One region of the Citrobacter rodentium NBRC 105723 genome, then DNA from elsewhere that is predicted to be linked to it. Evidence: riboswitches for the same ligand, from Rfam matches in the RefSeq annotation. Region 1 holds a riboswitch; each other region holds the start of a gene.
The links. Region 1 has a riboswitch for thiamine pyrophosphate ahead of thiM (hydroxyethylthiazole kinase). Riboswitches for the same ligand answer to the same signal wherever they lie in the genome.

Region 1 (10,335 bases):
TATTGTCTATCAGAAAGAGGTGCCGCCAGGCCCTTTTGTATTTGACGATCTCCAGCTTGCCGGGGGTGGCGCCGATCTGGACGTCAGCGTTCAGGAGGCGGATGGCGCGGTTTCCCGCTTTATCGTTCCCTATTCTTCTGTGCCCAATATGGTACAAACGGGCGTCGCGAAATATGAGTTTGTCATTGGACAAAGCGATATTGAAGGCGCATCGCAGCAAACCGATTTTTTCCAGACAAGCTACCAGTACGGCGTGAATAATCTGTTGACGCTATATGGCGGCACGATGGTAGCCAGCGATTATCGTTCTTTTACTTTAGGGTCCGGATGGAATACCCCCGTGGGAGCGATTTCGTTTGATGGTACACAATCGCATAGCAAGCAGGAAAATGGCGATGTTTTTGACGGACACAGCTATCAGCTTGCCTGGAATAAATATCTGCCGCAATCGGCTACCCATTTTTCTCTGGCTGCCTATCGCTACACCTCCCGTAATTATCGCACCTTTAACGATCATGTCTGGGCAAATAATCGCGATAGTTATCATCGTGAAGATGATGATATATATGATATTGCTGATTATTATGAACACGACTTTGGTCGTAAAAATACCTTTTCTCTCAATATCAATCAGACATTAGCCGAGGGATGGGGATTTTTTACTACCAGCGCCTTGTGGCGCGATTACTGGGGGCGTGGCGGGAGCGGCAAAGACTATCAGTTAAGTTACAGCAACTCCTGGCAGCGCCTGAGTATTACCTTATCGGCGACCCAAACCTATGACAGCGATAACCGGGATGATAAACGCCTTAACCTCTATTTTTCGCTCCCGTTAGCATGGGGAGAAAGTGCGTCCGGGAGAAGCCGCGATAGCCATCTTGCCAATTCCACGACCTTTAATGATGACGGGTATGAGTCGAATAACACCAGCCTGAGCGGCACCTTCGGCAATCGCGACCAGTTTACTTACAATACTAACCTGAGCCACCAACGGCAGGAGCATCAGACGACGGCAGGGGGGACGATAACCTGGAACGCGCCGTTGGCGACGATCGCAGGCAGTTACAGTCAGTCGGATAAATATCATCAGGTGGGCGGAAATATTCAGGGCGGTCTGGTGGCATGGGCTGACGGCGTGCATTTAGCTCCTCGTCTTAATGATACGATCGCGATTATCAAAGCGCCGCAGCTGAAAGACGCGACGGTGCAGGGGCGGCCTTATTTGCGCACCAGCGCCAAAGGGTATGCCGTCTATGAAGCGCTGACGCCGTACCGGCAAAATTTTATCTCGCTTGACGTTTCAGATAGCGACAGCCACGTTGGCCTGTTGGGAAACCGCAAAATCACCGTTCCCTACCGCGGAGCCGTGGTGCTGGTTGAATTCGAAACGGAAAAAAGGAAACCGTTTTATTTCCAGGCTCGGCGGCAAAATGGCGAACCGCTGACCTTTGGCTATGAAGTCGAGGATGAGCACGGAAATAATGTCGGGCTGGTGGGACAGGGCAGTCGGGTATTTATTCGTACTGAAGACGTACCCGCAGCGGTAAAAGTCGCCACTGATAAACAGCAAGGGCTTTTCTGTCATATCACTTTTGATAAACAGATAGATGAGAATAACGTTTATATTTGTCGGTAATATTCAGGCGGCGCGATGAAAAGACTGTTATTGTTAATATTGATGTCACTGTTTTCGCAGGCTGGCTATGGGGCATGTAGCGCGACCATAACCAATACCAGGGATTATACTATTCAGTCCGACAGTTTAATGCTGGGAGGAGAGGAGGTCGTTAATATTGCGAATGCGTTTACCGATACTCACTGTACGAATAGCGACGTGGTGACTAAATTAGAGACTTCTGAATATATCATTGGCATGGGGCCAGGCGATAACGTCAGGTTAAAAGTAAAGGTGGAATGGCAGTCCGATGCGGCCATTAGTATGCGCAATAAAAATGGAATAATTGAAGCTCCGTATAAAGTCACTATTTCGGAAACAAACTCCCTGGAGGCGGTGACTGTTTCAGCACATGGCGGTTACTCGGTGAATATCGAAAACATAGCAGTCATGTCGGGCGCAACGAATCAGAGAAGTTTTGTTGACTGGTTGTTGATTGCGGCGAAATATCTGAGCTGCAACTGGAAAAGAGAATGTATCGCCGGCGTGCTGGCTTCATTAAATGGTCAGGGCGTATATAAGGCTAACTTAACGATAAATTACAACCGCAAGGAGACAACCTGCGCGCCGCAGAATCTCACCATCACGCTGGATCCTGTTCCCATCGCAAGGCTGCGGAAAAAAGGCGAGGTCAGCGAGTTTTCCAGACAGGGAGATATTATTCTGGACTGTAAAAATCAGGTACGCAATGCAGCGCTGGCATCCCGGCAGATAAACGTTCATCTGCGCAGCGATCTGCTGTGGGATGAAAATGAGTCGGTTCTCCGGCCCGAAACGGATAATGGCGTGGGTTTTATCCTGAGAGATGCAAATCGTAACCTGCTGAAGATAAACCGAGGCGCGGCGCTGAAAAGCCAGTTTAAGAGCTATAGCAAAGGCAGCGTATTAAATTCAGTAGAAACCATACCTGTGTTTGCGACTTACTATGTTATCGATCCGGCAAAAATCCACGCTGGCGCTTTGCAATCCAAAGCGTTAATCGTCGTTTCTTACAACTGATATGAATGCGCGCACTCTCCTTACCGAAAGTGCGCATCTGGTCAGCGATGATAAAAAATCTCACCGTCATAGGCCTTGATAATCTTGCCGTCAGTATCGTTAATCAGCACGTAGGCGCCGCCCATATAGGTCCAGTGCGTACCGGCATCCGGTGCGGGCAGGTTGCGCAGTTTCCACTGCTTAATGTTGTATTCGTCGGTACGGTACAGTTCCGGGACGGTATCGCCCGGTTTGAAGTGGGTAAAGTCAGCCACGAAACTGCTGAGTTCATATTGATCAATCCCCTTTGCGGCGACGGTTGTTGCGGGTACGGCCCAGACCGCGCTGGAGGCGAGCAGTAATGCGCCCATCAGCAAACTTTTTTTCATACTTCGACGTTCTCCACAGGTTAGGATTATCACGATAGTCGCGTATCTTTTCCGGCAGTCATTATAACTGACAAGCGGAGCTTTGTTAGATTCCCCGGAAAATCGTAAAGAATGTAAATGCCGCTCATTGTCTGCCTGCGTGACCTTATCCGATGCCGGTTTCCCCAGGCAGGCTTACCGAAGGTGAGCCAGAGGGAGAAACGCGTGCCGGGAAAAGGGTTACAAATCAGGGCCGGGAGGGGTATTATCGCCATGTGACGGCGGCATACACTGATCTGCCGCAAAATGACTCGGGGTGCCCTTCTTTATTGAAGGCTGAGAAATACCCGTACCACCTGATCTGGATAATGCCAGCGTAGGGAAGTCAGACACTGCCCGTGTCCCTTCTTCGCGCGGGCAGGAGCTTAACTATGCAGCCTGACCTGCTCAATCGCACGCTTGCCGTGCGCACTTTGCAACAGTTTCGAACCCTTTCCCCCTTAATCCACTGTATGACGAATGATGTGGTGCAGAGCTTTACGGCAAATACGCTGCTGGCGCTCGGCGCTTCTCCGGCAATGGTTATTGAGCCCGACGAGGCGCGACAGTTCGCGTCGGTTGCCAGCGCGCTGCTGATCAACGTAGGTACGCTGACTGAAGCGCGCGCAATGGCGATGCGAGGCGCGGTTGAGCAGGCGAACAGCGTCAATACGCCCTGGGCGCTTGACCCGGTCGCCGTGGGCGCGCTCGACTTTCGCCGTCGCTTTTGTCTGGCACTGCTGGCGTTAAAACCCGCCGCTATTCGCGGCAATGCTTCGGAAATTATGGCCCTGGCTGGCGTGACGGCGGGTGGTCGGGGCGTTGATACCACCGATGCCGCCGCAGCCGCGTTACCGGCGGCGCGGCAGCTGGCTGCCCGCACCGACGCTATCATCGTCGTTACGGGGGAAGTGGACTACGTGACGGACGGCGAGCGCGTTCTTACCGTAGCGGGCGGTGATCCGCTTATGACCCGTGTTGTTGGCACCGGCAGCGCGCTTTCGGCGGTGGTTGCTGCCGCCTGCGCGCTGCCAGGCAACAAAATCGAGAATATCGCCTCCGCCTGTTGCTGGATGAAGCTGGCGGGGCAGCGTGCGACGGAAAGCTGTCAGGGGCCGGGCAGTTTTCTTCCGGCGTTCATTGATGCGCTTTATCTGCTGGGGACGGAGGTGAAGCATGAAACGGATTAATGCGTTAACGATCGCCGGCACCGACCCCAGCGGCGGCGCAGGTATTCAGGCCGATCTGAAAACGTTCTCGGCGCTCGGCGCATACGGCTGCTCCGTCATCACCGCGCTGGTGGCGCAGAATACGCGTGGCGTACAGTCGGTGTATCGTATTGCGCCGGATTTTGTCGCCGCCCAGCTGGACTCCGTGTTCAGTGACGTCCGCATTGATACCACCAAGATTGGGATGCTGGCGGAAACGGATATCGTGGAAGCGGTCGCCGAAAGGCTGCAGCGCCACCAGGTACAGAATGTCGTGCTGGACACCGTCATGCTGGCGAAAAGCGGCGATCCGCTGTTGTCGCCTTCGGCGGTAGCCACGCTGCGCACGCGTCTGCTGCCGCAGGTGTCGCTGATCACGCCGAACCTGCCGGAAGCGGCGGCGCTACTGGAGTGCCCACACGCCCGTACCGAGAGAGAGATGCTGGAGCAGGGGCGGGCGCTGCTGGCATCAGGCTGCGGCGCGGTGCTGATGAAAGGCGGCCATCTCGACGATGACCAAAGCCCGGACTGGCTCTTTACCCCGGCAGGCGAACAGCGCTTCACCGCTGTGCGCGTGAATACCAAAAATACCCACGGCACCGGCTGCACGCTGTCTGCCGCGCTGGCGGCGTTGCGCCCGCGGCACGGCGACTGGGCCGGTACGGTGCAGGAGGCGAAAGCGTGGCTCTCCGCGGCGCTGGCTCAGGCGGACACGCTGGAGGTTGGCGCGGGCATCGGCCCGGTACATCATTTCCATGCGTGGTGGTAGCGTATATACTGGCAAAAGTGTTGCTGTCAGGAAAAACGCCCATGGAACAAGCGCATACCCGGCTTATCGCTCAACTGAACGAACGTATCACAGCGGCGGATAATACGCCGCTTTATATTAAGTTTGCCGAGACGGTAAAGAATGCCGTACGCAGCGGCGTGCTGGAGCATGGCAATATTTTACCCGGCGAGCGGGATCTCAGTCAGTTAACCGGCGTGTCGCGCATCACGGTGCGTAAAGCGATGCAGGCGCTGGAGGACGAGGGGGTGGTCACCCGCGCGCGCGGTTACGGCACCCAGATTAACAACATCTTTGAATACTCTTTGAAAGAGGCGCGCGGCTTTTCGCAGCAGGTTGTCCTGCGTGGGAAAAAGCCGGACACCCTGTGGGTCAACAAGCGGATCGTTAAATGCCCGGATGAGGTTGCGCAACAGCTGGCGATTGCCGCAGGCAGCGACGTCTTTTTACTGAAGCGCATCCGTTACGTCGACGAGGACGCGGTTTCGATTGAAGAGTCCTGGGTTCCGGCTCATCTTATTGATGATGCAGATGAGATTGGCGTATCGCTGTACGATTATTTCCGCAGCCATCATATTCATCCGCAGCGTACCCGTTCGCGGGTGAGCGCAAAAATGCCCGATGCGGAGTTCCAGTCGCATATCCGTCTGGACAGCAAAGTCCCGATACTGGTAATCAAACAGGTGGCTCTTGATCAGCAACAGCGCCCGATTGAGTACAGCATCAGCTATTGCCGCAGCGACCTCTATGTTTTTGTTTGTGAAGAGTAGGCGGCTATTGCGCGTTAAGCGCCACCCGCAGCTCCTCACGAAACGGCGCGCAGTCGCCGCCGCGATGTCCCACGACCCACGAGGCCACGGCGTTGCCGAGCAGCACCGCGTCGGCCTGCGGCCAGCCGGACGCCAGCCCAGCCAGCATACCCCCGGCGTGGCTGTCGCCTGCGCCAATGGTATCGACAACCGTTGTCGGGAAGGCGGGCACGCAACCCGCGTCGCGTTCAGTAAAATACCACGCCCCCTCTTTATCGTGACGCACCACCAGCGGCGCGGCGAACCGCGCCACCCACTCAGCGCCAAACGCCTGCATATCCTTGCTCAGCGCTAACCGCGCCCCGGCGATTTCAGCTTCCTGCCGGTTGAGCGACACCAGCGGACGGCAGGCCAGAACGCGCGACATCAGCTGTTCAGGGATATCGGCGATACGCGGGCCGAAATCGATAAACGGCGTAACGCCCTCCAGCCCTTCCAGCCAGGCGACCAGCCGTTCGCCGCACGGAGCAGCCAGTTGATAGCCGGAAAGATAGAGCAGACTGCCGCGGGCGACCGCGAGCTGCGCCAGCCACTCAGCGCTCCACTGGTTTTCGACGCCGCTGAAAGACATAAAGGTGCGTTCCCCGTCCGGCTCAACCAGCGCCAGACACCAGCCGTTATCGCCGTGGGCGTTATCGATGAGGCTGTGCAGCCCCTCTTTGGCCATCCGGTTGCGGATAATCTCCGCCCACACGCCCTGACCGAGCGGCAGGGCGTGGCTGGCCTCTATTCCCAGCCTCTTCAGGGCGACGGCGACGTTGAGCGCGCAGCCGCCGACGTTAACGCTTTGCTGTTTGAGTTCAATATCACAGCCGCGCCCGGGCAGGGCACTGGCGTCGGCAATCACATCAATCACCGCCGCCCCGACCACCATAACTGGCCGACGGGCGTGCAGGTCGCTAAGCCGTTCGTACAGTCGCGAAGCGTTCATGCCTCCTCCCGCTGCTGGCGCAGGCGCGCAAGTTCCGTGGCGTAGCGAGCGAAATCAAGCTGGTTGGCCGCATCCAGCTCCCGTTTCAGCGTCGGATCGATGGCGTCAATGCCGTGCAGCGCGCCGCAAATAGCGGTGGCCATCGCGCCGATAGTATCGGTATCGCCGCCGAGATTGGCGCACAGCACCGCGCAGCGGCCAGGATCGGTCTGCGCCAGTTCAACCATCGCAACGGCGCAGGCCACCGATTCAAGGGTGCTGGTGCCGGTTCCCACGACCTGATACAGCTGTTCGCTGGCCGTTTCGACGCCCTCGGCCTGGTGCACGATTTTCAGCGCCATCTCCAGCCGCGCGGCCAGCGAAGCGCTGAAGGTGGTGATCCGTCTCTCCTGTGCGTGCCGGGCGATAGCCGGTAGCGATACCACGATATCGGACCACGCTTCGCCGTCGACGGCGCGTGAGATTGCCCATGCGACCACCACCGCCCCGGCAATGGCGAGATCCGACTTATGGGTCGGGCTGGAGGCCAGCGCCACGTCGTCGATAAAGGCGTTAAGATCGCGCGCCGGAAGCAGACAGCCTAAGGGCGAAACGCGCATCGCCGCGCCGTTGGTGACGCCGTTGTTCTCCAGCTCCGCCACCGGCCTGCCGTCGCGTATGGCATTGAGCGCGATTTTCGACGTCGGGCCGAGGACGTTTTTATTGAAGGCGTCAAAACGCAGCGCCCAGTCGAGAATATGGCGGCCTATCAGTTCCGGGTCGATCGCCCCCTCGCGCTCCAGCAGTGCATCCGCCAGACAGAGCGCCATTGAGGTATCGTCGGTAAACTCCGCCCGCTTAAAATAGCAGGCGGCGCTATTTTCTTGCGGGCCCGGCAGGAAGCGATCGATCCAGCCGAAGTGCGCTTTGACGCGGCTTCGTGGCCACAGTTCGGATGGCATTCCCATCGCATCCCCTAACGCCTGCCCGTAAAGAGCACCGAGAATACGCTCTGCTTTCATTTTACTTCCCCTTGTGTCAACGCCGTATCGCGAACCTCAATAGCGGTAATCTCTCTGTCCGATTCGCGAAAGAAAATCATAAATAACACGGCAATCACCGCAATCATTACCGCGCCGAATGTCCACATCCCTGCCCAGTTGAAGGTGAGACCATTGACCGGCTGCGGATACGCAAACATTTTCTCCATCATTACCCCGCCGAGGCGGTAGCCGAGCAGGCTGCCAAAGCCCTGACAGCAGAGCGTGATAAGCCCCTGCGCCGCGGTGCGCATATGCACCGGCGCTTTTTTATCCACGTAGATATAGGCGGTCACGTAGTAGAAATCGTAGCTTACGCCGTGCAGCAAAATGCCAAGGAACAGCAGGGCATAAGTGAAGTATTCTTCTGCGCCGCCGTAGATAAAGAACGCGTAGCGGATCGCCGCGGTGATAAGACCAAGTAATAATACCTTCTTAATACCAAAACGTTTGGTGAAAAACGGCAGCGCCAGCATAAAGAAGATTTCGGAGAACTGACCGAGCGTCATCCAGCCGGTGGCGTTTTTCATGCCGACTTCCGTCAGATAGCCGTTGGCGAAGATGTAATAAAACGCCAGCGGCATGGCGAACAGGAACGAGCAGAAGAAAAAGACGAGGAAGTTTTTATCGCGCAGCAGGATCAGCGCGTCCAGCCCGAGCATCACTTTGAGGTTCATCTTGCCGGTGCTTTTCGGCGGCGTATCCGGCAGGAAGAGGGCGAATACGCCCAGTAAGACGGAGCTGGCGGCGGTGATCAGCAGCGGAATATTGGTTGGAGAGATGTCGCTATAGCCCAGCATCTGCGGCAGGAAGCCGCAGACGAGCCCGGAGGCGATCCAGCCGAGGATGCCCATCACGCGGATGCGGGGAAAATCGCGCTCCACGTCCGGTACGTTAGCGAAGGCGATACTGTTGGTCAGCGCGATAGTCGGCATATAGGTGAGCGAGTAGGCCAGCAGCAGCGGGAAGAAGCTGGCGAAGGTGGTTTGCTGAGCGGCAAAATAGATCAGCGCGGCGCCAGCGAACATCAGCACCGCCAGCACTTTCTGCGCCGGGAAAAAGCGGTCTGTGAGCGATCCGACAAGGATTGGCGACAGAATAGCGGCAATGGCGGTACAGGCGTAGGACCAGCCGATCTCGCCGGCGGTAAAGCCGCTTTTACTCAGCCAGAGCCACAGCGGAACGAACCAGGCTCCCCAGATAAACCACTCGACGAACATCATGAACGACAGTTTCACTGTAGTTTTCATCTTTAAATCCTTCATGACAGGTAAGGTACGCTAAGACAGTACCATTTAATAATACCTTTCAAATACCTTTAAGGTGAAATATTGACCGGCGTAACACTTTTTCGTCAGTGAATCGTGCCAGCAGATAGCACTGAAAACATGCCCTGCAAATGGAAAAAATGGCCGCTCAGTACCAGGCTTATTGCTGCCCGCAAAAGCGGGTCAGGATAATCCACATTCCGAATTATTCGGAACTTACGGGAGCATAGCTATGACCGATATTGCGCAGTTGCTTGGCAAAGACGCCGACAGCCTTTTACAGCATCGTTGTATGACTATTCCATCCGATCAGCTCTACCTGCCGGGTCACGACTACGTTGACCGCGTCATGGTAGATAACAACCGTCCGCCAGCGGTGCTGCGTAATATGCAGACGCTGTATAATACCGGACGTCTCGCCGGAACCGGATATCTGTCGATTCTGCCGGTTGACCAGGGCGTGGAGCACTCGGCTGGCGCCTCCTTCGCCGCCAACCCGCTCTATTTCGATCCGAAGAACATCGTTGAGCTGGCGATTGAAGCGGGCTGCAACTGTGTGGCCTCCACTTACGGCGTGCTGGCCTCCGTCTCGCGCCGCTACGCCCACCGCATTCCCTTCCTGGTGAAGCTGAACCATAACGAAACCCTGAGCTACCCAACCGAGTACGACCAGACGCTGTACGCCAGCGTTGAGCAGGCCTTTAATATGGGCGCGGTGGCCGTAGGCGCCACGATTTACTTTGGTTCAGAGCAGTCACGTCGCCAGATTGAAGAGATTTCCGCCGCCTTTGAACGCGCCCATGAACTGGGAATGGTCACCGTGCTGTGGGCCTATCTGCGTAACTCCGCGTTCAAGAAAGATGGCACGGATTACCATGTCTCCGCCGATTTAACCGGGCAGGCCAACCACCTGGCGGCAACCATCGGCGCGGATATCGTTAAGCAGAAAATGGCGGAAAACAACGGCGGCTATAAGGCGGTGAACTTCGGCTATACCGATGAGCGCGTGTACAGCAAGCTGACCAGTGATAATCCCATCGATCTGGTGCGTTATCAGCTGGCGAACTGCTATATGGGGCGCGCGGGCCTGATCAACTCCGGCGGCGCCGCGGGCGGCGAAACCGATTTAAGCGATGCGGTACGCACGGCGGTGATTAACAAACGCGCCGGCGGCATGGGGCTGATTCTCGGTCGCAAAGCCTTCAAAAAATCGATGGCCGATGGCGTGAAGCTGATCAACGCCGTACAGGATG
Region 2 (10,335 bases), 2.2 Mb from region 1:
GCTGCCGCTGCGTAAGCACTTCAAATTATTCAGCAACCTGCGTCCGGCGAAACTGTATCAGGGCCTGGAAGCGTTCTGCCCGCTGCGCGCCGACATCGCTGCCAGCGGCTTCGACATCCTCTGCGTGCGCGAACTGACCGGCGGCATCTACTTCGGCCAGCCGAAAGGCCGCGAAGGTAGCGGACAGTATGAAAAGGCGTATGACACCGAGGTGTATCACCGTTTTGAAATCGAACGTATCGCGCGCATCGCCTTTGAGTCGGCGCGTAAGCGCCGCCGTAAAGTCACCTCCATCGACAAAGCAAACGTACTGCAAACCTCGATTCTGTGGCGCGAGATCGTCAATGAGGTCGCCAAAGCCTATCCGGACGTTGAGCTGGCGCATATGTACATTGATAACGCCACCATGCAGCTGATCAAAGATCCGTCGCAATTTGACGTCCTGCTGTGCTCCAACCTGTTTGGCGACATTCTGTCAGACGAGTGCGCGATGATCACCGGTTCGATGGGGATGCTGCCCTCCGCCAGCCTCAACGAGCAGGGCTTCGGCCTGTATGAACCGGCTGGCGGTTCCGCGCCGGATATCGCCGGAAAAAATATCGCCAACCCGATTGCGCAAATTTTGTCGCTGGCGCTGCTGCTGCGCTATAGCCTCGATGCCGATGAAGCGGCATCCGCTATTGAGCGCGCCGTTAACCGCGCATTAGAAGAAGGCATCCGCACCGGTGATTTAGCCCGTGGCGCGGCCGCTGTCGGTACCGATGAAATGGGCGACATCATTGCCCGCTATGTCGCAGAAGGGGTGTAATCATGGCGAAAACGTTATACGAAAAGTTGTTTGATGCGCACGTGGTGTACGAGGCGCAGAATGAAACCCCGCTGCTGTATATCGACCGCCATCTGGTGCATGAAGTGACCTCTCCACAGGCGTTCGACGGCCTGCGCGCCCACGGTCGCCCGGTTCGTCAGCCGGGTAAAACCTTCGCCACGATGGATCATAACGTCTCGACGCAGACCAAAGATATCAATGCCTCCGGCGAGATGGCGCGTATCCAGATGCAGGAACTGATCAAAAACTGTAAAGAGTTCGGCGTTGAGCTGTACGATCTGAACCACCCGTATCAGGGCATCGTTCACGTAATGGGACCGGAACAGGGCGTCACCCTGCCGGGCATGACCATCGTCTGCGGCGACTCGCATACCGCCACCCACGGCGCGTTTGGCGCATTAGCGTTTGGTATCGGCACTTCGGAAGTGGAGCATGTGCTGGCGACCCAGACCCTGAAGCAGGGTCGCGCCAGAACCATGAAGATCGAAGTTAACGGCACCGCCGCGCCGGGCATTACGGCAAAAGATATCGTGCTGGCGATCATCGGTAAAACCGGCAGCGCCGGCGGCACCGGCCACGTCGTGGAGTTCTGCGGCGAGGCGATCCGCGCCCTGAGCATGGAAGGTCGAATGACCTTGTGCAACATGGCGATTGAGATGGGCGCCAAAGCGGGCTTAGTGGCCCCGGATGAAACCACCTTCAACTATGTGAAAGGTCGCCTGCACGCGCCGAAAGGCAAAGATTTTGACGATGCGGTTGCGTACTGGAAAACACTGCAAACCGATCCTGACGCCCGCTTCGACACGGTCGTCACCTTACAGGCGGAAGAGATCGCGCCGCAGGTCACCTGGGGCACCAATCCGGGACAGGTCATTTCTGTGGCCGACAACATCCCCGATCCGGCCTCCTTTACCGATCCGGTTGAACGGGCAAGCGCTGAAAAAGCGCTGGCCTATATGGGGCTGAAGCCGGGCGTACCGTTAACCGAAGTGGCGATTGATAAAGTGTTTATCGGCTCCTGCACCAACTCGCGCATTGAAGATTTGCGCGCCGCCGCCGAAGTGGCGAAAGGACGCAAAGTAGCCCCGGGCGTGCAGGCGCTGGTGGTGCCCGGCTCCGGACCAGTGAAGGCGCAGGCGGAAGCGGAAGGTCTGGATAAGATCTTCATTGAAGCCGGTTTCGAATGGCGTCTGCCGGGGTGCTCGATGTGCCTGGCGATGAACAACGATCGCCTGAATCCAGGTGAACGCTGCGCGTCTACCAGCAACCGCAACTTTGAAGGCCGTCAGGGCCGCGGCGGGCGTACCCATCTGGTCAGTCCGGCAATGGCCGCCGCTGCCGCCGTTACCGGCCATTTCGCCGACATTCGCAGCATTAAATAAGGAGACCACCATGGCAGAGAAATTTACCCAACACACCGGCCTGGTTGTCCCGCTGGATGCCGCCAACGTCGATACTGACGCCATTATCCCGAAGCAGTTTTTGCAGAAGGTTACCCGTACCGGTTTCGGCGCACACCTGTTCAACGACTGGCGTTTTCTCGACGATAAAGGCGAACAGCCAAATCCGGAATTCGTATTGAACTTCCCGGAATATCAGGGCGCCTCTATTCTGCTGGCGCGGGAAAACTTCGGCTGCGGTTCGTCTCGCGAACACGCGCCGTGGGCGCTGACCGACTATGGCTTCAAAGTGGTGATTGCCCCGAGCTTCGCCGACATCTTCTACGGCAACAGCTTTAACAACCAGCTGCTGCCGGTCAAGCTGAGTGATGAAGAGGTCGATGAGCTGTTTAAACTGGTGCAGGCGAATCCGGGGATTCAGTTTGAAGTCGATCTGGAAGCGCAGGTGATTAAAGCAGGCGAGAAAACGTACAGCTTCAGCATTGATGCCTTCCGCCGCCACTGTATGCTGAACGGCCTGGACAGCATCGGCCTGACGTTACAGCACGAAGCGGCGATTGCCGCTTACGAGGAGAAACAGCCGGCGTTTATGCGCTGATGTTCAGAATGCCGGATGGCGACGCGTAAGCGTCTTATCCGGCCTGCAGCTTGTACCCCGTAGGCTTGATAAGCGAAGCGCCATCAGGCGAAATATGCCGGATACCCTCCGGCTTTTTTATACATCCTTTACCCGTCCGGTCATTACCAGCGCCACCAGCGAGATCGCCGCAATCACCCAGTAAACGGCAAAATGCCCGTAGCTCTGCGCAACCGCCCCCTGAATCACGCCAGCGAGAATCACGCCGGTCGAAATACTGTTGGTGAACAGCGTGGTCGCCGATCCCGCCCTGCCCGGCATCAGATCCTGAAACCAGAGCATCCCGATCCCGGCGATAATCCCGATGAACACCGCATTGAACAGTTGCAGGATCAGCAGCGCGGAATGGCTGTGAAAGAAAATCAGCCCAGCATAGAACAGTACGCCCGCGGCCACCGCGGCAACCATCATTCGCCGCTTGCCGAAGCGTTTGACATAAAATCCCGCCACAATCATCGTCGGGATCTCCAGCCCTGCCGCGGTGCCCATCAGGATCCCGGCAAGCTTATCCGGCAGCCCCAGCTCAGCGCTAATCCACAGCGGCATATCAATGATGTACATGGTATTGCAGGTCCACATCAGCGTGGAGGCGATAAACAGCATCCGGACGTTTTTATCCTGCCAGCCGCTGACACGGGTGACCGGCACGTCGGCCGGTTGTTCGACCCGCGCCACCGACGGCAGGGTAAAAGCGATCAAAAGTAAGCTCAGGACAAAAATCACGGCGGCGATAGAAAACATCACCGTGAAGCCGTAATTCAGCGCCAGCATAAACGCCAGCGGCGGGCCGATCACCCAGGCCAGCGACAGCTGCGCGCGCATTACCGAGCTGAACATGACCACTTCACGCGCCGAGCTGTCGGCATACTCCCTCGCCAGCGCAAACAGCTGCGGCATCGCGGTGTTCGCCAGCGACGCCAGCAGTACGCCGCAGGTAATCAGCGTCAGGTAGTGACGGTTAAACGCGAACAGCAAGGCGTTGCCGATGGCCATCAGGCAGCAGAACATAATCAGCTTACGCCGGTCGCCCTGACTGTCGGAGCGTTTTGCCAGCGCGAGGCTCACGCCGATCCCGGCGATGGCGTTAACGGTATAAAACAGCCCGACCCAGAACGGCTGCGCCCCCACTTCACGGCTAAGAAACAGGCTGAGCGTCGGCGCCTGCAGCGCGCCCGCGATACCCATCATAAATGCGACCAGCATAAATGCCGCGTAAACACCGTTGAGACGTCGTCCCATCGTCATGATCCAGAGCATAAGAAATCCCTTGCGCGCAGCCAATACGAAAAAAGCCAGCAGATAATACCTGCTGGCGCGGTGAATCGAGGCTATAGCCTGCACCAATACTCAGTCACACATGATGTCTGCCTATCCGGAGTCAGGTTTTCACCTCCCACTGCATCAGTTCTTCCAGTATTTTTAAGCGCTGCGGCGCGCTCAGGCAAGCCAACCAGGACAATCTTTCTGTCGCGGTAAAATATTTCAGATAGAACTGGCGCATTGATCACCCCTTCATTGTGCTTCATCGGAAGTTATTATTGGCCTAATATAGGGATAATAAAATGGCTGAGTTTTCCGCAGGAGTTCCCCTTTTATGTCCTCAGGCCGCTTGCAACAACAGTTCATCCGTTTATGGCAGTGCTGCGACGGTAAAACACAGGACACGACCCTGAATGAGCTGGCGGAATTGCTGAACTGCTCCCGTCGCCATATGCGCACGCTGCTCAATACCATGCAGGCGCGCGGCTGGCTGACGTGGGAAGCGGAGGTCGGGCGCGGCAAGCGATCGCGCCTGACCTTCCTGTATACCGGGCTGGCGCTCCAGCAGCAGCGTGCGGAAGATCTGCTGGAACAGGATCGGATCGATCAGCTGGTACAGCTGGTGGGCGACAAGACGGCGGTACGCCAGATGCTGATTTCGCATCTTGGACGCAGCTTTCGCCAGGGCCGTCACATCCTGCGCGTCCTCTATTATCGTCCTCTGCAAAACCTGCTGCCGGGCACGGCGCTGCGGCGTTCGGAGACGCATATCGCCCGGCAAATCTTCAGCGCCCTGACCCGCGTAAATGAGGAAAATGGGGAACTGGAAGCCGATATCGCCCATCACTGGCAGCAAATTTCCCCTTTGCACTGGCGCTTTTTTCTGCGTCCGGGGATTCACTTTCATCACGGGCGCGAGCTGGAGATGGAGGACGTTATCGCTTCGCTGAGGCGCATTAACGATCTGCCGCTCTATTCGCATATCGCGCACATCGTCTCGCCGACGCCGTGGACGCTGGATATTCATCTCTCACAGCCCGACCGCTGGCTTCCGCTGCTGCTGGCGCAGGTTCCGGCGATGATACTGCCGCGCGAATGGGAAACGCTGAACAACTTCGCCAGCCAGCCGATCGGCACCGGCCCCTATGCGGTAATGCGTAATACGCGTAACCAGTTAAAAATCCATGCTTTTGAGGATTTTTTTGGCTATCGGGCTCTGATCGATGAAGTTAACGTCTGGGTGCTGCCGGATATCTGCGACGAGCGAACCGGCGCCCTGACGCTGAAAGGGCCGACTGACGATGAAAAGGCGATTGAGAGTCGACTGGAAGAAGGCTGTTACTATCTGCTGTTCGACGCCCGTACCCATCGCGGCGCAAATCAGGCGGTCAGAGAGTGGGTCAGCCGCATTCTGTCGCCGAGTAATCTACTCTACTATGCTAACGAGCACTACCAGCGCCACTGGTTTCCCGCCTATGGCCTGTTGCCCCGCTGGCATCACGCCCGTCCGGGCCACGGCGAAAAGCCCGCCGGGCTGGAAACCCTCACCCTGACCTTCTACCGCGATCATATTGAGCACCAGATTATCGCGCGGATCATGAGCAAATTGCTGGCGGAACATCAGGTGAAGCTGGACATTCAGGAGATCGACTACGATCGCTGGCACGCCGGAGATGTTGAAAGCGATATCTGGCTGAACAGCGCCAACTTCACCCTGCCGCTCGATTTCTCGCTGTTCGCCTACCTGTGCGAAGTTCCGCTGCTGCAACACTGTATTCCGCTGGACTGGCAGGCGGACGCCGCCCGCTGGCGTACCGGCGAGATGAATCTGGCGGCGTGGTGCCAGCAGCTACTCGCCAGTAAAGCGATCGTCCCGTTGATCCACCACTGGCTGATCATTGAGGGACAGCGCAGTATGCGCGGGCTGCGCATGAATACCCTCGGCTGGTTCGACTTTAAATCGGCATGGTTTGCGCCGCCGGACCCGTGATTGCTGCTTAGCAACAAAATCATTACACTAACGCCGTCCTCAACGGGGTGCTAATAAACATGTCTTTCTCCTTTGCAGAAAGGTATGGGCTGAGAACATACCCGTCGAACCTGATCCGGATAACGCCGGCGAAGGGATTTGAGACCGCTTCTCAAGTCCTTTGCCACCCACATTATGAGGTGCAAAGTGTTAAAAAAATGCCTTTCCCTGCTGCTCCTGTGCGCAGTGCCCGTTTTCGCCAAACCCGTGCTCACCGTTTACACCTACGACTCCTTCGCCGCCGACTGGGGCCCCGGCCCGGCGGTCAAAAAAGCGTTCGAGGCTGACTGCGATTGCGAACTGAAATACGTGGCGCTGGAAGATGGCGTTTCACTGCTCAACCGTCTGCGGATGGAAGGGAAAAACAGCAAAGCTGACGTGGTGCTGGGGCTGGACAACAATCTGCTGGAGGCCGCGACGCAGACCGGGCTGTTTGCCAAAACGCCTATCCACACCGACGCCGTAAACGTCCCCTTCAACTGGAATAACGATACTTTTATCCCCTACGACTACGGCTGGTTCGCCTTCGTCTATGATAAAACGAAGCTGAAAAATCCGCCCAGCAGCCTTAAAGAGCTGGTAGAAAGCCCGCAAAAGTGGCGCGTTATCTATGAGGATCCGCGCACCAGTACGCCGGGCCTGGGGCTGATGCTGTGGATGAAAAAGGTGTATGGCGATAAAGCACCTGAAGCCTGGCAAAAACTGGCGGCGAAAACGGTGACCGTTACGAAAGGCTGGAGCGAAGCCTATGGCCTGTTCCTGAAAGGGGAAGGCGATCTGGTGCTGAGCTATACCACCTCTCCGGCGTATCACCTCATCGAAGAGAAAAAAGAGCAGTACGCGGCGGCGAATTTCAGCGAAGGGCACTATGTGCAGGTGGAAGTGGCGGCGCGCACCGTAGCCAGCAAGCAGCCTGAACTGGCGAGCAGATTCCTGCGCTTTATTCTCAAGCCCGCGTTCCAGAAGACGATTCCGACCGGCAACTGGATGTATCCGGTCACCGCTACCCCGTTGCCCGCCGGTTTCGAACAGTTGACCAAACCCACCACCACGCTGCAATTTACGTCGGCGGAAGTCGCGGCCCAGCGTCAGGCCTGGATTAGCGAATGGCAACGCGCCGTCAGCCGTTAATTCCCGGCTGGCTGCTTCCCGGACTCACCGCCGCCGCGCTGATGACAGCGGTGGCGCTGGCGGCGTTTCTGGCGCTGTGGCTCAACGCGCCGCAGGGGGAATGGCGGTCGCTCTGGCAGGACGACTACCTGTGGCACGTGGTGCGCTTCTCCTTCTGGCAGGCGTTTTTATCCGCCCTGCTGTCGGTCGTACCGGCGATTTTCCTCGCCCGCGCCCTCTACCGCCGCCGCTTTCCTGGTCGCCTGGCGCTGCTGCGCCTGTGCGCCATGACTCTGATCCTGCCGGTGCTGGTGGCGGTGTTTGGCATTCTCAGCGTTTATGGTCGTCAGGGCTGGCTGGCTTCGCTCTGGCAGGCTTTTGGCCTGGAATGGACCTTCTCTCCTTATGGTTTACAGGGCATCCTGCTGGCCCACGTCTTTTTTAATCTGCCGATGGCCACGCGTCTGCTGTTACAGTCGCTGGAAAACATCCCCGGCGAACAGCGCCAGCTTGCTGCACAGCTTGGGATCCGCGGCTGGCATTTTTTCCGCTTTGTCGAATGGCCGTGGCTGCGCCGCCAGATCCCGCCGGTCGCCGCGCTGATTTTTATGCTCTGTTTCGCCAGCTTTGCGACCGTGCTGTCGCTGGGCGGCGGACCGCAGGCGACCACCATTGAGCTGGCGATTTATCAGGCGCTGAGCTACGACTACGATCCGGCGCGCGCGGCGATGCTGGCGCTGATCCAGATGATCTGCTGCCTGGCGCTGGTGCTGCTGAGCCAGCGTTTAAGTAAAGCCATTGCCCCCGGCGCCACGCTGATTCAGGGCTGGCGCGACCCGGACGATCGTCCGCACAGTCGCATCACCGACGCGCTGCTTATCGTCTTCGCGTTACTGCTGTTGCTGCCGCCGCTACTGGCGGTGATCGCGGACGGTCTCAACCGTCATCTGCCGGAGGTTCTCGCCCAGCCGATACTGTGGCAGGCAATATGGACTTCGCTGCGTATTGCGCTGGCCGCGGGTCTGCTATGCGTGGCGCTGACCATGATGCTGCTGTGGAGCAGCCGCGAACTGCGCGCCCGCCAGCGTCTGCTGGCAGGACAAACGCTGGAGCTGAGCGGGATGCTGATCCTCGCGATGCCGGGCATCGTGCTGGCGACCGGCTTCTTTTTGCTGCTTAATAACAGCACTGGCCTGCCGGAATCGGCTGACGGCATTGTGCTCTTCACCAATGCGCTGATGGCTATCCCCTACGCCCTGAAGGTGCTGGAAAATCCGATGCGCGACATTACCTCCCGCTATTCCATGCTCTGCCAGTCGCTGGGAATTGAAGGCTGGCAGCGGCTGAAGGTGGTGGAGCTGCGGGCGCTAAAACGCCCGCTGGCGCAGGCGCTGGCCTTTGCCTGCGTCCTGTCCATTGGCGACTTCGGCGTGGTGGCGCTGTTCGGTAATGACAATTTCCGTACCTTGCCGTTTTATCTGTATCAACAAATCGGCTCCTACCGCAGCCAGGACGGCGCGGTAACCGCGCTGTTGCTGCTGTTGCTCTGTTTCCTGCTGTTTACCGTTATCGAGAAATTACCGGGGCGAAATGTTAAAACTGACTGATATCACCTGGCTTTACCATCATCTGCCGATGCGCTTTACGCTGGCGGTGGAGCGCGGAGAACAGGTGGCGATCCTGGGACCGAGCGGCGCCGGAAAAAGCACTTTGCTGAATCTGATTGCCGGTTTTCTTACCCCTGCCCGCGGCACGCTGTTTATTGCAGGCGCGGATCATACCGCCACGCCCCCCTCCCGCCGCCCGGTGTCGATGCTGTTTCAGGAAAACAACCTGTTCAGCCATCTGAACGTCGCGCAGAACATCGGTCTGGGACTGGACCCGGGGCTGAAACTGAGCGCCGCGCAGCGCGACAAGCGCCAGCGCATTGCGCAGCAGATGGGAATCGACGGTCTGATGGATCGCCTGCCCGGCGAGCTTTCCGGCGGTCAGCGGCAGCGCGTCGCGCTGGCGCGCTGTCTGGTGCGCGAGCAGCCGGTGCTGCTGCTTGACGAGCCGTTTTCCGCCCTCGACCCGGCCCTGCGCCAGGAGATGCTGACGCTGGTCAGCGATATCTGCCGCAACCAGCAGTTAACGATGCTGATGGTTTCACACAGCGTGGAAGATGCCGCCCGCATTGCGCGCCGTTCGGTGGTGGTGGCCGACGGGCGAATTGCCTGGCAGGGAGAAACGCAGGAGTTATTAAGCGGCAGAGCCAGCGCCTCAGCGCTGCTGGGAATAAAAGGTCATACGGTTCTGTGAATGGCTATCCTGCCGGGGGCGCTTCGCTTGCCCGTCCTGCACAAAGGGATATTTCCTGACGTAGGCCGGATAAGGCGTAGCCGCCATCCGGCGCATTGCCGGGGGCGCTTCGCTTGCCCGGCCTACGCAAAGGGATATTTCCCTATACAGGCCAGATAAGACGTAGCCGCCATCCGGCAAAATATCAGACGCCCACGACCTTCAGCAGAATATCAACGTACACTGGCATCAGCGGGTGACGAATCAACAGCACCAGCGCAACAACTCCCAGCGCCAGCACGCCAGGCGCCAGCCAGAGCAGGCGGGCTTTCGGCAGATACTGACTAAGACGATCCGTTCCCGCTTTACCGCTGCGCCACAGACGCCAGCACAGCCAGCCGCCAAGCCAGAGCACTATCGCCGTCGCCAGCAGCAGCCATTTAAATTCACCGCTTTGCATACCGGGCGGAATATCAATCGCCGCACCGGCCAGAATCCCCGGCAGGAAATAAAACGGCGGCCACAGCAGGCAGCCGATAATATTTGGCGTAATGAACTTAGCGACCGGCAGATCGAGCATTCCCGCCACCATCGGCACCAGCGGACGCGTCGGCCCGACAAACCGCCCGACCAGAATAGTGAACATACTGTGCTGATGCAGCGCATGTTCAGTTTTATCCAGCAGCGCTTTATGCTTTTTCAGGAACGACCAGCGATGCAGCGGCTTTTTAAAGCGCCAGCCCAGCCAGAAGGAGATCCAGTCGCCCAGCAGACAACCGATAATCCCCGC
Region 3 (10,335 bases), 1.6 Mb from region 1:
CGTCGTCATCCACCACCAGAATGTCGATCTTTTCGCCCGTCACCCTTGTGAATCCTTCTGTTTTGCGTTCACCGGCAGCCAGAGGGTGAAAACCGCGCCCCGGCCTGCCGGACTGTCCGCCTGAATCGTCCCGCCATGCTGTTCAACAATATTGTGCACCACCGCCAGTCCCAGTCCGGTTCCCTCGGCTTTGGTGGTAAAATAGGGGGTAAAAATCGCCTCCAGCTGTTCCGCCGCTATCCCCTTCCCGCTGTCTGCAACGACGATCTTAACGCGATTATCGCCGCTGGCGCTTGCCGTAACGCTAATCGTCCCCTGGCTGTCGATAGCATGAATCGCATTCAGATAGAGATTCAGCAATACCTGCGTCAGCCGGTCCGGATCGGCCTGGATCAGCGGCAAACCCGCGCTGGGGGTAAACTTCAGCTCAATTTCTCGCTGACGGGCGTCCTGGCTCACCAGCTGTAAAGAGTGGGCGATCAGCGCGTTGAGATCTACCGGCTGGAGCGATAAGCGCGCCGGTTTTACCAGCTCAAGCAGTTCGCTGACCACCCGGTTGAGTCGATCGGCCTCTTTCGCCATCACCTGCGCCAGCTGGTGCGCTTCCCCCTCCGCCGGGGCGCGCTCGGCGAAATAGCGCGCCAGCCCTTTAATCGATGAAAGCGGGTTGCGGATCTCATGCGCCACGCCCGCCGCCAGATGACCCAGCGCCACCAGCTTCTCTTTACGATTCATTTCGTCCTGCAGTAATTGACGCGAACGCAGATACCGCCGGTACCAGAAAAAGGTCATCAGCGTCGCCAGCAGGACCGCGGTTAAGGCGAACAGCATAATCAGCATATTGCGCCATTCACGCGCCTGGGTAGTGGCTAACTCGCTGGCATCAAAGGCGATAAAAATGATTCGCTGCGTGGAAGGCGTGTTTGCATCGTCACTCTCACAACGCGGCATCACTCCCATACCGTGCCTGCCTGACGCATGCAGCGGCTGGAACTGGCGGTAAATTTCCAGCGCCGGAACATCCTGCCCGCGCTCATCCATCGCTTCCGCAGGACGCCAGCGCATTTCCTCGCCGGGACGCAGTCGTTGCATCTCATCTGCCGCATAGAGTTTCCGTCCCGCCTGCGCAGGATCGCTGTGCATCAGGATAGTCCCCTGCACATCCGTCACCGCAAACCATAGCACGCCAGGCTGTCCCGCCATCTCTTCCAGCAGCGTTTGCTGTTGGCGATGATGCATGCGCATTCCCATCCCGACGCGCGAGCCGGATTCCAGCGCGCGTATCAGCACGTCGCCCTTTTCCACCAGGGTCTGGCGCGCGGCATCGCTTTCCCGGCCATAATCGCGGATCACCACCACAGCAAACAGCCCGACCAGCATCAGCATGGCGGCAGGCAAGATGCCACTGAGCCATTTCGCAACGGTATCCTTATGGTGTCGCATACTCTCCTTCGCCTTTCCCCTTACTTTGTGTACGCCTTTGCAGCAGGAATCATGCCACTTTTTGCTGCCGTTAACCCTGTCCTGCCACGCAAACCGCGACGCCGGACGAGTAAAAATGACTCGCCGCGTTCATCCGGCGGGTCATTTTTACTCGCTTTTGTCGGAGCCTCCCTCCCCTGACCCGCGCTACACGCGGTGCCGGTGTCTGGCACGGAAGATGCAATACCGAAAGCGAAACCACCTACAGGAGGATAAATGATGAAACGGAACAATAAAGCTGGCCTGACGCTGATAGCGTTCTCTCTGATGGCATTCGCCGCCAGCCCGGCGCTGGCGCGTCATCACTGGGGCAATGGCGACGGTATGGGGCCGCACTACGCCAGCCCGCTTACCGCCGAACAGCAGACGGCGATGCAGAAAATCCATGATGATTACTACAACCAGACCAGCGCCCTGCGCCAGCAGCTGATGTCCAAACGCTACGAGTATAACGCCCTGCTCTCAACCAACGCCCCGGACAGCGCGAAAATCAACGCGGTAGCGAAAGAGATGGCGTCGTTAAACCAGTCGCTGGATGAGCTACGGGTAAAACGTGATGTGGCGATGGCGCAGGCGGGCATAACGCGCGGCACAGACATGGGTTACGGCGGCTGCGGCGGGCGTGGCGGTCATCGGGGAATGGGACACTGGTAGCAACGTCGCCTGATGGCGCTACGCTTATCAGTCCTGGAGACAGTAGCGTTACCTTATCCGGCCTACAGATCTATCCAGCCGACGTTAAAACGTTTTCTCCGTCGGCTGCCAGCGGCAGAAATCGGAATTCGCCACCAGCAACAGCTGTGAGCCTTCGGGCGCTTCCAGCCACGCCACGCTCACGTCCATTGACGAATGGCGCTGGCGGCGCGCGATGTGGTTCATCGCCCACGCGTCTAAATCAGGCTTCAACGTTTCACCTTCGCAGGTGGTTATCGTGCCTTCGGCGCCGTGCCAGCGCCCCTGTCGCAGCACCACGCGTCCCAGGCGCAGCGCGTCGCTGGTCTGGCGGATTTGTTCGGCGCGATAGCGGTATAAGGCGATTTGATCGTTTGAAAGCTGCTGCTTATGGCCTTCGACTTCGCGCTGCATAAAGCTCAGTTCGCCACGATCGTCAAACCGCACGCGGATATGCTCCGGCGGCTTGCTATAAATATTGAGTTCAATCAGAGAGAACGTTTCGCCCTGCCAGCGATATTCGCTGGTTGTGGTGTTGCCGTCGTTACGCCACGGGCTGAACACCGAAAGTAAGTGCACGCCATCCGCGTCGTCTTTACGCCAGATGCGCACTGCGCCCTGGTCGTCAGCGAAGCCGCTGGCGGTAAAAGGCGGCAGAGAAGCGTTATGGCTACAGGCTGTCAGCAACAGCGCGCCCGCCAGCGTCAGCGCACGACGCCAGACAGACAAAAGGGGCGAAACCGCCCCTTCGTTAAAACTGTTCACAGCCACGCGGTCTTATTTAACTGCGTCTTTCAGTGCTTTACCAGAAACAAACGCCGGTACGTTAGCTGCGGCGATTTTGATCTCTTTACCAGTCTGCGGGTTGCGGCCAGTGCGCTCAGCACGGTGGTTCACTTTGAAGGTACCGAAACCAACCAGTTGTACAGCATCGCCTTCTTTCAGAGACTCAGTAATAGCAGCCAGAGTGGATTCCAGAGCAGCTTTAGCCTGGGTTTTGGACAGTTCTGCTTTGTCTGCAATTACATCAATCAGTTGAGTCTTGTTCATAAGTTATCCTTACAATGTGTTTATCGCTTGCTAAGCATCGAGTGCGACGGAAATGCCAGAAAAGCACTCTCCTGCATACACGCACCGATAGCCACTTTTTTTCGCCCCCCAAATGTAGACCAGACGGGGGGCGGAAGGGAAGCCTTCAGGTACGACAATTCAGAAGTTAAATCACGTTTTCGTGTCTTATTGCTGAAAATTTATACCGATATTACTCTCGCCAGCCTCACGCAGGTCTGCCCTGAGCCCTTTTATCAATTCAATGTCGCGTTCTTCGCAGTCGGCTAAAAGCCGGAATATTTCCCACTGAATATCCCATTCCTGCTCTACCGCCGGGTTCTCTTTAAGCTCTTCATCGCTCATTTCCCGACCCGCCTGGGTCATCTCCAGCATCGCCACCGTAGTAATAGACGTCTTACTGACTTCAACAGCGTGCGACAGCGTTTCACCGCTCAGACGAGAATGCACCAGTTCACTTAACGCCACGCAGGCATCAATTGCCGGATAAACGCCGTACAGATCGTAGTCGTCGGCAACCGGGATCGCCTCTTCGAATTTCTCAAGCTGGCTGTCGAAATTCACCTTCGCATCTTTGACCGTCAGCGTCTCCCAGATAAGGTCGAGAATCCGCCGGTACACCTGACCATCACCGAACCCCGTCTGCTTGCAGAACATGGCATAGTTTGGGTACATACGTTCGCACAGACAGGCCATAAAGGTGACGTGCTGCCAGCTTTCGAGGCGTTCCAGACGCAGATGAATCGGGTTTTGTAACATGATGAAATCTCGAATCGAAAATTAGCCGCAGTGTACATCAATCAGGGCTGAATTTCCTGCCATCGCGTGAAGGCCGGACGCCCGGACGCCACGGCATCCGCCCAACGCGTCGGCTCCGGCAGGCGGTAGCCTTTCATGCAGCGCTGCACCCACGCCAGCGCGCTGTCCAGCCCGACGCGATGCCCCGTCGCCACAAACAGCGGGTTACAACGCGCTTTACTGCGCCACACCCAGGCCAGCTGTTCGCCTTTGTCCATCAGCGGCGCCAGCGCGCCTGGCTCGGCAGAGAGCGGCTCAAACTTGCCGCACAGGCGTTTTTTCGCCACGCCAATGGTCGGCACATCCACCAGCAGTCCGAAATGGCTGGCGACGCCAAGCCGACGCGGATGCGAAATGCCATGCCCGTCGACAAACAGCAGATCGGGTTTTTGCGACAGCTGTTCCCACGCCGCCAGCAGCGCGGGATATTCACGAAACGAGAGAAAGCCGGGGATATAGGGCATGGTCGTGGCGATACGCGCCACTTTGTATTCAATAAGTTCAAGAGAGGGATATTTCAGCAGAACCATTGCCGCTCGCGTCACCTCTCCTCCCTGCTCAAAGCCAACGTCTGCGCCGGCGATCAGATCCGGCGGATCCCGGTCAAACCGATCCTCGCGGATCACGGATGAGGCCAGTTCAAGTTGTTGAGCGCGTAGCGACGCGAGATCCATATTTTCTCCTTAGCGGTGATATTGCGCGGACAGTCGGTGCACCGCCTCCACAAAAGCGCCGGCGTGTTCCGGCGGCACATCCTGGTGGATGCCGTGACCGAGGTTAAAGACGTGGCCTTCGCCTTCGCCGAAAGCAGAAAGTATAGTCGCCACTTCTTCTTCAATGCGCGCTGGCGGCGCATAAAGCATCGACGGGTCCATATTGCCCTGCAGGGCGACCTTATGCCCGACGCGACGGCGCGCGTCGGCAATATCGGTAGTCCAGTCCAGCCCCAGCGCGTCGCAGCCGGTTTCCGCCATCGCCTCCAGCCACTGACCGCCGCCTTTGGTAAACAGCGTCACCGGCACGCGGCGACCGTCGTTTTCACGCAGCAGGCCATCGACAATTTTGTGCATGTAATACAGCGAAAACTGCTGATAATCGCGCCCGGTAAGCACGCCGCCCCAGGTATCGAAAATCATCACCGACTGCGCGCCCGCTTTGATCTGCGCATTGAGATACAGCGTGACGCTTTTCGCCAGCTTATCGAGCAGGGCGTGCAGGGTATGCGGATCGGCATACATCATCTTTTTGATCACGGTAAAGGCTTTGCTGCTGCCGCCTTCCACCATGTAGGTCGCCAGCGTCCATGGGCTGCCGGAAAAGCCGATCAGCGGCACCTCGCCCTTCAGTTCACGGCGGATAGTGCGCACGGCGTTCATCACATAGCCCAGCTCGTCTTCCGGATCGGGAACGGGGAGTTTGTCAACGTCCGCCCTGCAGGCGACCGGAGAGGTGAAACGTGGGCCTTCTCCGGCTTCAAAGTACAGGCCAAGGCCCATCGCATCCGGAATGGTCAGGATGTCTGAAAAGAGGATCGCCGCATCAAGCGGATAGCGGCGCAGCGGCTGGAGCGTCACTTCGCAGGCCAGTTCGGCATTTTTGCACAGCGACATAAAATCGCCAGCCTGGGCGCGGGTGGCTTTATACTCCGGTAAATAGCGGCCCGCCTGGCGCATCATCCATACCGGGGTGACATCAACGGGCTGGCGCAGCAGCGCACGCAGATAACGATCGTTTTTCAGTTCGGTCATTTTGCAGTTCCTTATTGCGTCAGTCCGTCAGTTTATCATGTCATTCATATTCAGCCCGACATATTGCCACCGTATCTTCGATCAGCCGCCGCGCGACGGTGCCTGGCGGCGGCAGGAGCGGTAAATCATCGTAGCGATACCAGTCCGCTTCCAGCAGCTCTTTCGGGTCGATGACAATGTCGCCGCTGTCGTATTCCGCCATAAACGCGGTCATCAGCGACATAGGGAACGGCCACGGCTGAGAGGTCACATAGCGCAGGTTTTTCACTTTAATCCCGCTCTCCTCCATCACTTCACGGGCGACGGCCTGCTCCAGAGTTTCGCCAACTTCCACAAAGCCGGCGAGAACGGTATGGATGCCATTACGATGGCGGGTATGCTGCGCGAGCAGAATGGCGTCATCGCGCCGAATGGCGACAATGATGCAGGGGGCGATTTGCGGATAGTAGCGTTCGCGGCAGTGGCTGCACAGCATCGCCCACTCGGTTTTACTCGGGTGCATGGGATGCCCGCAGTAGCCGCAAAATTTATGCGAACGGTAAAATTCCGCCAGCTGTACGCCCCTTCCCGCCAGCTGAAACAATCCGGCGTCCCGATCGATCACCTGACGGACCGATCCCATATCGTGGCGACGCTGCTGTTGCACCAGCCAGACCGGCTCGCCTTCCCACTCGCCAATGCGTAATGCGCGTTGACCCACAAGATCGAAATTTGCCGCATCGCCGTGTGGCAATTCTCCACAGGGCAACCATAATTTTTGTTCATGACTGACGATCCACCAGCCGTGATCTAATTTTTCAATTATACGATCCATAGCTCTTGCACTACCTTTGCATCACTGGCATGTTGTTAACATTATTTTTACAATCTCTGAGTAAGCCGTTTTTTATCTACACTTGCGGAGACAATCATGCTAAACCAGCTGGAAAACCTGACGGAGCGCGTCGGCGGGAGTAACAAACTGGTCGATCGCTGGCTACACGTGCGTAAGCATCTGCTTGTGGCTTACTATAATCTGGTTGGCATTACGCCTGGCAAAGAATCCTACATGCAGCTGAATGAGAAAGCGCTGGATGATTTTTGTCAGAGTCTGGTCGACTATCTTTCCGCCGGACACTTCAGTATTTATGAACGTATTTTGCATAAATTGGAAGGGAATGGTCAGCTTTTAAACGCAACCAAAATCTGGCCGCAGCTGGAAGCCAACACCCAGCAGATTATGGACTACTACGATTCCACCCTTGAAACCGCCATCGATCACGACAATTGCTATGAGTTCCAGCAGGCGCTGTCGGATATCGGCGAAGCGCTGGAAGCGCGTTTCGTTCTTGAGGATAAGCTGATCATGCTGGTCTTTGATGCCATGCATGAGCAGGCCAGAATTAAACGCCCTGCTTGAATTCTGCGCAATTAACGAGTAGGTTACAAACGTCCCCTCGCTGGAGGGGACATCATCTTGTCGGAGTGCCTGCATTCCACAAACGCATTCGCGATGCCTCAGGGTAACGCGAAGGCGATGTGGGAAAGGCTGAGACCGTTAATTCGGGATCCGCGGAACCTGATCAGGTTAAGACCTGCGAAGGGAACAAGAGTAATTCTGCTTTATGCCCCTGCCCTTACGGGCGGCGCACGTCCATTACTCCATCCGTCGTCTGACAAGCCACGTCCTTAATTTTTTTGGAATGAGCTATGTCTACCACACCATTAACCCGCCGCGAACAGCGCGCTCAGGCCCAGCATTTTATCGATACGCTGGAAGGCACCGCTTTCCCCAATTCAAAACGCATTTACCTCACCGGTTCGCAACCGGATATCCGCGTCCCGATGCGGGAGATCCAGCTTAGCCCGACGCTTATCGGCGGCAGCAAAGAGCATCCGCAGTTCGAAGCGAACGAAGCCGTGCCGGTATACGACACGTCCGGCCCCTACGGCGACCCGGAAATTGCCATCAACGTGCAGCAGGGTCTGGCGAAGCTGCGCCAGCCGTGGATTGAGGCGCGTAATGACAGCGAAGAACTCAGCGTTCGCAGCTCCGCTTATACAAAAGAGCGCCTGGCGGATGACGGCCTCGATGCGCTGCGCTTTACCGGCCTGCTGACGCCAAAGCGCGCTAAATCCGGGCGTCGGGTCACGCAGTTGCATTATGCCCGCCAGGGCATCATCACTCCGGAGATGGAGTTTATCGCCATCCGCGAAAACATGGGGCGCGAGCGCATTCGCAGCGAAGTGCTACGCCACCAGCATCCGGGCGAAGGATTTGGCGCCCGCCTGCCGGAAAATATCACCCCGGAATTTGTCCGTGATGAAGTGGCCGCCGGTCGCGCCATTATCCCCGCCAATATCAACCATCCTGAGTCGGAACCGATGATTATTGGCCGCAATTTTCTGGTCAAAGTGAATGCCAATATCGGTAACTCGGCGGTGACCTCTTCCATTGAAGAGGAGGTGGAAAAGCTGGTGTGGTCAACGCGCTGGGGGGCGGATACGGTGATGGATCTCTCCACCGGGCGCTATATCCACGAAACCCGCGAGTGGATCCTGCGTAACAGCCCGGTGCCGATTGGCACCGTACCGATCTACCAGGCGCTGGAGAAGGTAAACGGCGTCGCCGAAAACCTCACCTGGGAAGCCTTCCGCGATACGCTGCTGGAGCAGGCCGAACAGGGGGTGGATTATTTCACCATCCATGCGGGCGTGCTGCTGCGCTACGTGCCGATGACCGCCAGACGGCTGACCGGTATCGTCTCGCGCGGCGGTTCAATCATGGCGAAATGGTGCCTCTCTCACCATAAAGAGAACTTTCTGTATGAGCACTTCCGCGAAATTTGCGAAATCTGCGCCGCCTACGACGTCTCGCTGTCGCTGGGCGATGGCCTGCGCCCCGGCTCCATTCAGGATGCCAACGACGAGGCGCAGTTCGCCGAGCTGCATACGCTGGGCGAACTGACCAGAATCGCCTGGGAATATGACGTACAGGTGATGATTGAGGGGCCGGGACACGTGCCGATGCAGATGATCCGCCGCAACATGACCGAGGAACTGGAGCACTGTCATGAAGCGCCGTTCTATACGCTTGGACCGCTAACCACCGATATCGCGCCGGGCTACGACCATTTCACCTCTGGCATTGGCGCGGCGATGATCGGCTGGTTCGGCTGCGCGATGCTCTGCTACGTCACGCCGAAAGAACATCTCGGCCTGCCCAACAAAGAGGATGTAAAGCAGGGGCTGATTACCTACAAAATCGCCGCCCACGCCGCCGATCTGGCCAAAGGCCATCCCGGCGCGCAAATTCGCGATAACGCGATGTCGAAAGCGCGCTTTGAATTCCGCTGGGAAGATCAGTTTAACCTCGCCCTCGACCCGTTTACCGCTCGCGCGTACCACGATGAAACGCTGCCGCAGGAGTCCGGCAAAGTGGCGCACTTCTGCTCAATGTGCGGACCAAAATTCTGCTCAATGAAAATCAGCCAGGAGGTTCGCGATTACGCCGCCGCGCAGAGTATCGAAGTGGGAATGGCGGATATGTCGGAGAACTTCCGCGCCAGGGGCGGCGAAATTTATCTGCGTAAGGAGGAAGCGTGATGTATCAGCCCGATTTTCCTTCCGTCCCTTTTCGTCTGGGGCTGTATCCGGTAGTCGACAGCGTCGCGTGGATTGAACGTCTGCTGGAGGCTGGCGTGCGGACAATTCAGTTGCGCATTAAGGATAAGCGCGATGAGGAAGTAGAGGCCGACGTTGTGGCGGCAATTGAGCTGGGTCGTCGCTATGACGCCCGGCTGTTTATCAACGACTACTGGCGGCTGGCGATCAGGCACTGCGCTTACGGCATACATCTGGGCCAGGAAGATCTGCAATCCACCGATCTGAAAGCGATTCAGGCGGCGGGCCTGCGTCTCGGCGTCTCTACCCATGATGATATGGAAATTGACGTGGCGCTTGCCGCACGTCCTTCGTATATCGCACTGGGTCACGTCTTTCCCACGCAAACCAAGCAGATGCCTTCCGCGCCGCAGGGTCTGGAACAGCTGGCGCGGCATATTGAACGTCTGGCCGATTACCCTACCGTCGCCATCGGCGGCATTAGCCTGGAGCGCGCGCCCGCAGTGCTCTCTACCGGCGTTGGCAGCATTGCGGTGGTCAGCGCCATCACCCGGGTCGCGGACTGGCGCACCGCGACGGCGCAGTTACTCGACTTAGCAGGAGCGGGTGATGAACGATCGTGACTTTATGCGCTACAGCCGACAAATCCTGCTCGGCGACATTGCTATTGAGGGACAACAGGCGCTGCTGGAAAGCCGGGCGCTGATTATCGGCCTGGGCGGTTTAGGTTCGCCAACTGCGCTGTATCTGGCGGCCGCTGGCGTTGGAACGCTGGTGCTGGCGGACGATGACGCGGTACACATCAGCAATCTGCAGCGGCAAATTTTGTTCACCACCGAGGATCTCGCCCGGCCCAAATCGCAGGCCGCGCAACAGCGGCTGTCGCGACTCAATCCGCAGATCGAACTGGTGGCGTTACCGCAGCGGCTTAACGGTGATGCGCTCAACCAGGCGGTAGCCCAGG

Region 2: linked by a shared signal. The riboswitch ahead of thiB (thiamine ABC transporter substrate binding subunit) and the one ahead of thiM (hydroxyethylthiazole kinase) in region 1 are both predicted to bind thiamine pyrophosphate.
Region 3: linked by a shared signal. The riboswitch ahead of thiC (phosphomethylpyrimidine synthase ThiC) and the one ahead of thiM (hydroxyethylthiazole kinase) in region 1 are both predicted to bind thiamine pyrophosphate.

The regions. Positions count from the first base shown of each region.
Region 1 covers NZ_CP082833.1:3,255,139-3,265,473, forward strand. The annotation lists gene K7R23_RS15285 (fimbrial biogenesis outer membrane usher protein) at 1-1,636, shown strand, start outside; gene K7R23_RS15290 (fimbrial protein) at 1,652-2,674, shown strand; gene K7R23_RS15295 (RcnB family protein) at 2,716-3,042, opposite strand; TPP riboswitch at 3,324-3,421, shown strand; gene thiM (hydroxyethylthiazole kinase) at 3,453-4,250, shown strand; gene thiD (bifunctional hydroxymethylpyrimidine kinase/phosphomethylpyrimidine kinase) at 4,237-5,037, shown strand; gene K7R23_RS15310 (GntR family transcriptional regulator) at 5,079-5,825, shown strand; gene K7R23_RS15315 (PfkB family carbohydrate kinase) at 5,830-6,795, opposite strand; gene K7R23_RS15320 (ADP-ribosylglycohydrolase family protein) at 6,792-7,796, opposite strand; gene K7R23_RS15325 (nucleoside permease) at 7,793-9,064, opposite strand; gene fbaB (class I fructose-bisphosphate aldolase) at 9,315-10,335, shown strand, end outside.
Region 2 covers NZ_CP082833.1:155,992-166,326, forward strand. The annotation lists gene leuB (3-isopropylmalate dehydrogenase) at 1-808, shown strand, start outside; gene leuC (3-isopropylmalate dehydratase large subunit) at 811-2,211, shown strand; gene leuD (3-isopropylmalate dehydratase small subunit) at 2,222-2,827, shown strand; gene K7R23_RS00690 (sugar efflux transporter) at 2,945-4,123, opposite strand; gene sgrT (glucose uptake inhibitor SgrT) at 4,245-4,367, opposite strand; gene sgrR (HTH-type transcriptional regulator SgrR) at 4,461-6,116, shown strand; TPP riboswitch at 6,150-6,271, shown strand; gene thiB (thiamine ABC transporter substrate binding subunit) at 6,303-7,286, shown strand; gene thiP (thiamine/thiamine pyrophosphate ABC transporter permease ThiP) at 7,262-8,872, shown strand; gene thiQ (thiamine ABC transporter ATP-binding protein ThiQ) at 8,856-9,566, shown strand; gene K7R23_RS00720 (DedA family protein) at 9,751-10,335, opposite strand, start outside.
Region 3 covers NZ_CP082833.1:1,648,198-1,658,532, reverse strand. The annotation lists gene zraR (sigma-54-dependent response regulator transcription factor ZraR) at 1-43, opposite strand, end outside; gene zraS (two-component system sensor histidine kinase ZraS) at 40-1,443, opposite strand; gene zraP (zinc resistance sensor/chaperone ZraP) at 1,702-2,136, shown strand; gene K7R23_RS07785 (DUF1481 domain-containing protein) at 2,221-2,919, opposite strand; gene hupA (nucleoid-associated protein HU-alpha) at 2,932-3,204, opposite strand; gene K7R23_RS07775 (YjaG family protein) at 3,391-3,981, opposite strand; gene nfi (deoxyribonuclease V) at 4,023-4,694, opposite strand; gene hemE (uroporphyrinogen decarboxylase) at 4,704-5,768, opposite strand; gene nudC (NAD(+) diphosphatase) at 5,809-6,582, opposite strand; gene K7R23_RS07755 (Rsd/AlgQ family anti-sigma factor) at 6,679-7,167, shown strand; TPP riboswitch at 7,219-7,370, shown strand; gene thiC (phosphomethylpyrimidine synthase ThiC) at 7,458-9,353, shown strand; gene thiE (thiamine phosphate synthase) at 9,353-9,994, shown strand; gene K7R23_RS07740 (HesA/MoeB/ThiF family protein) at 9,981-10,335, shown strand, end outside.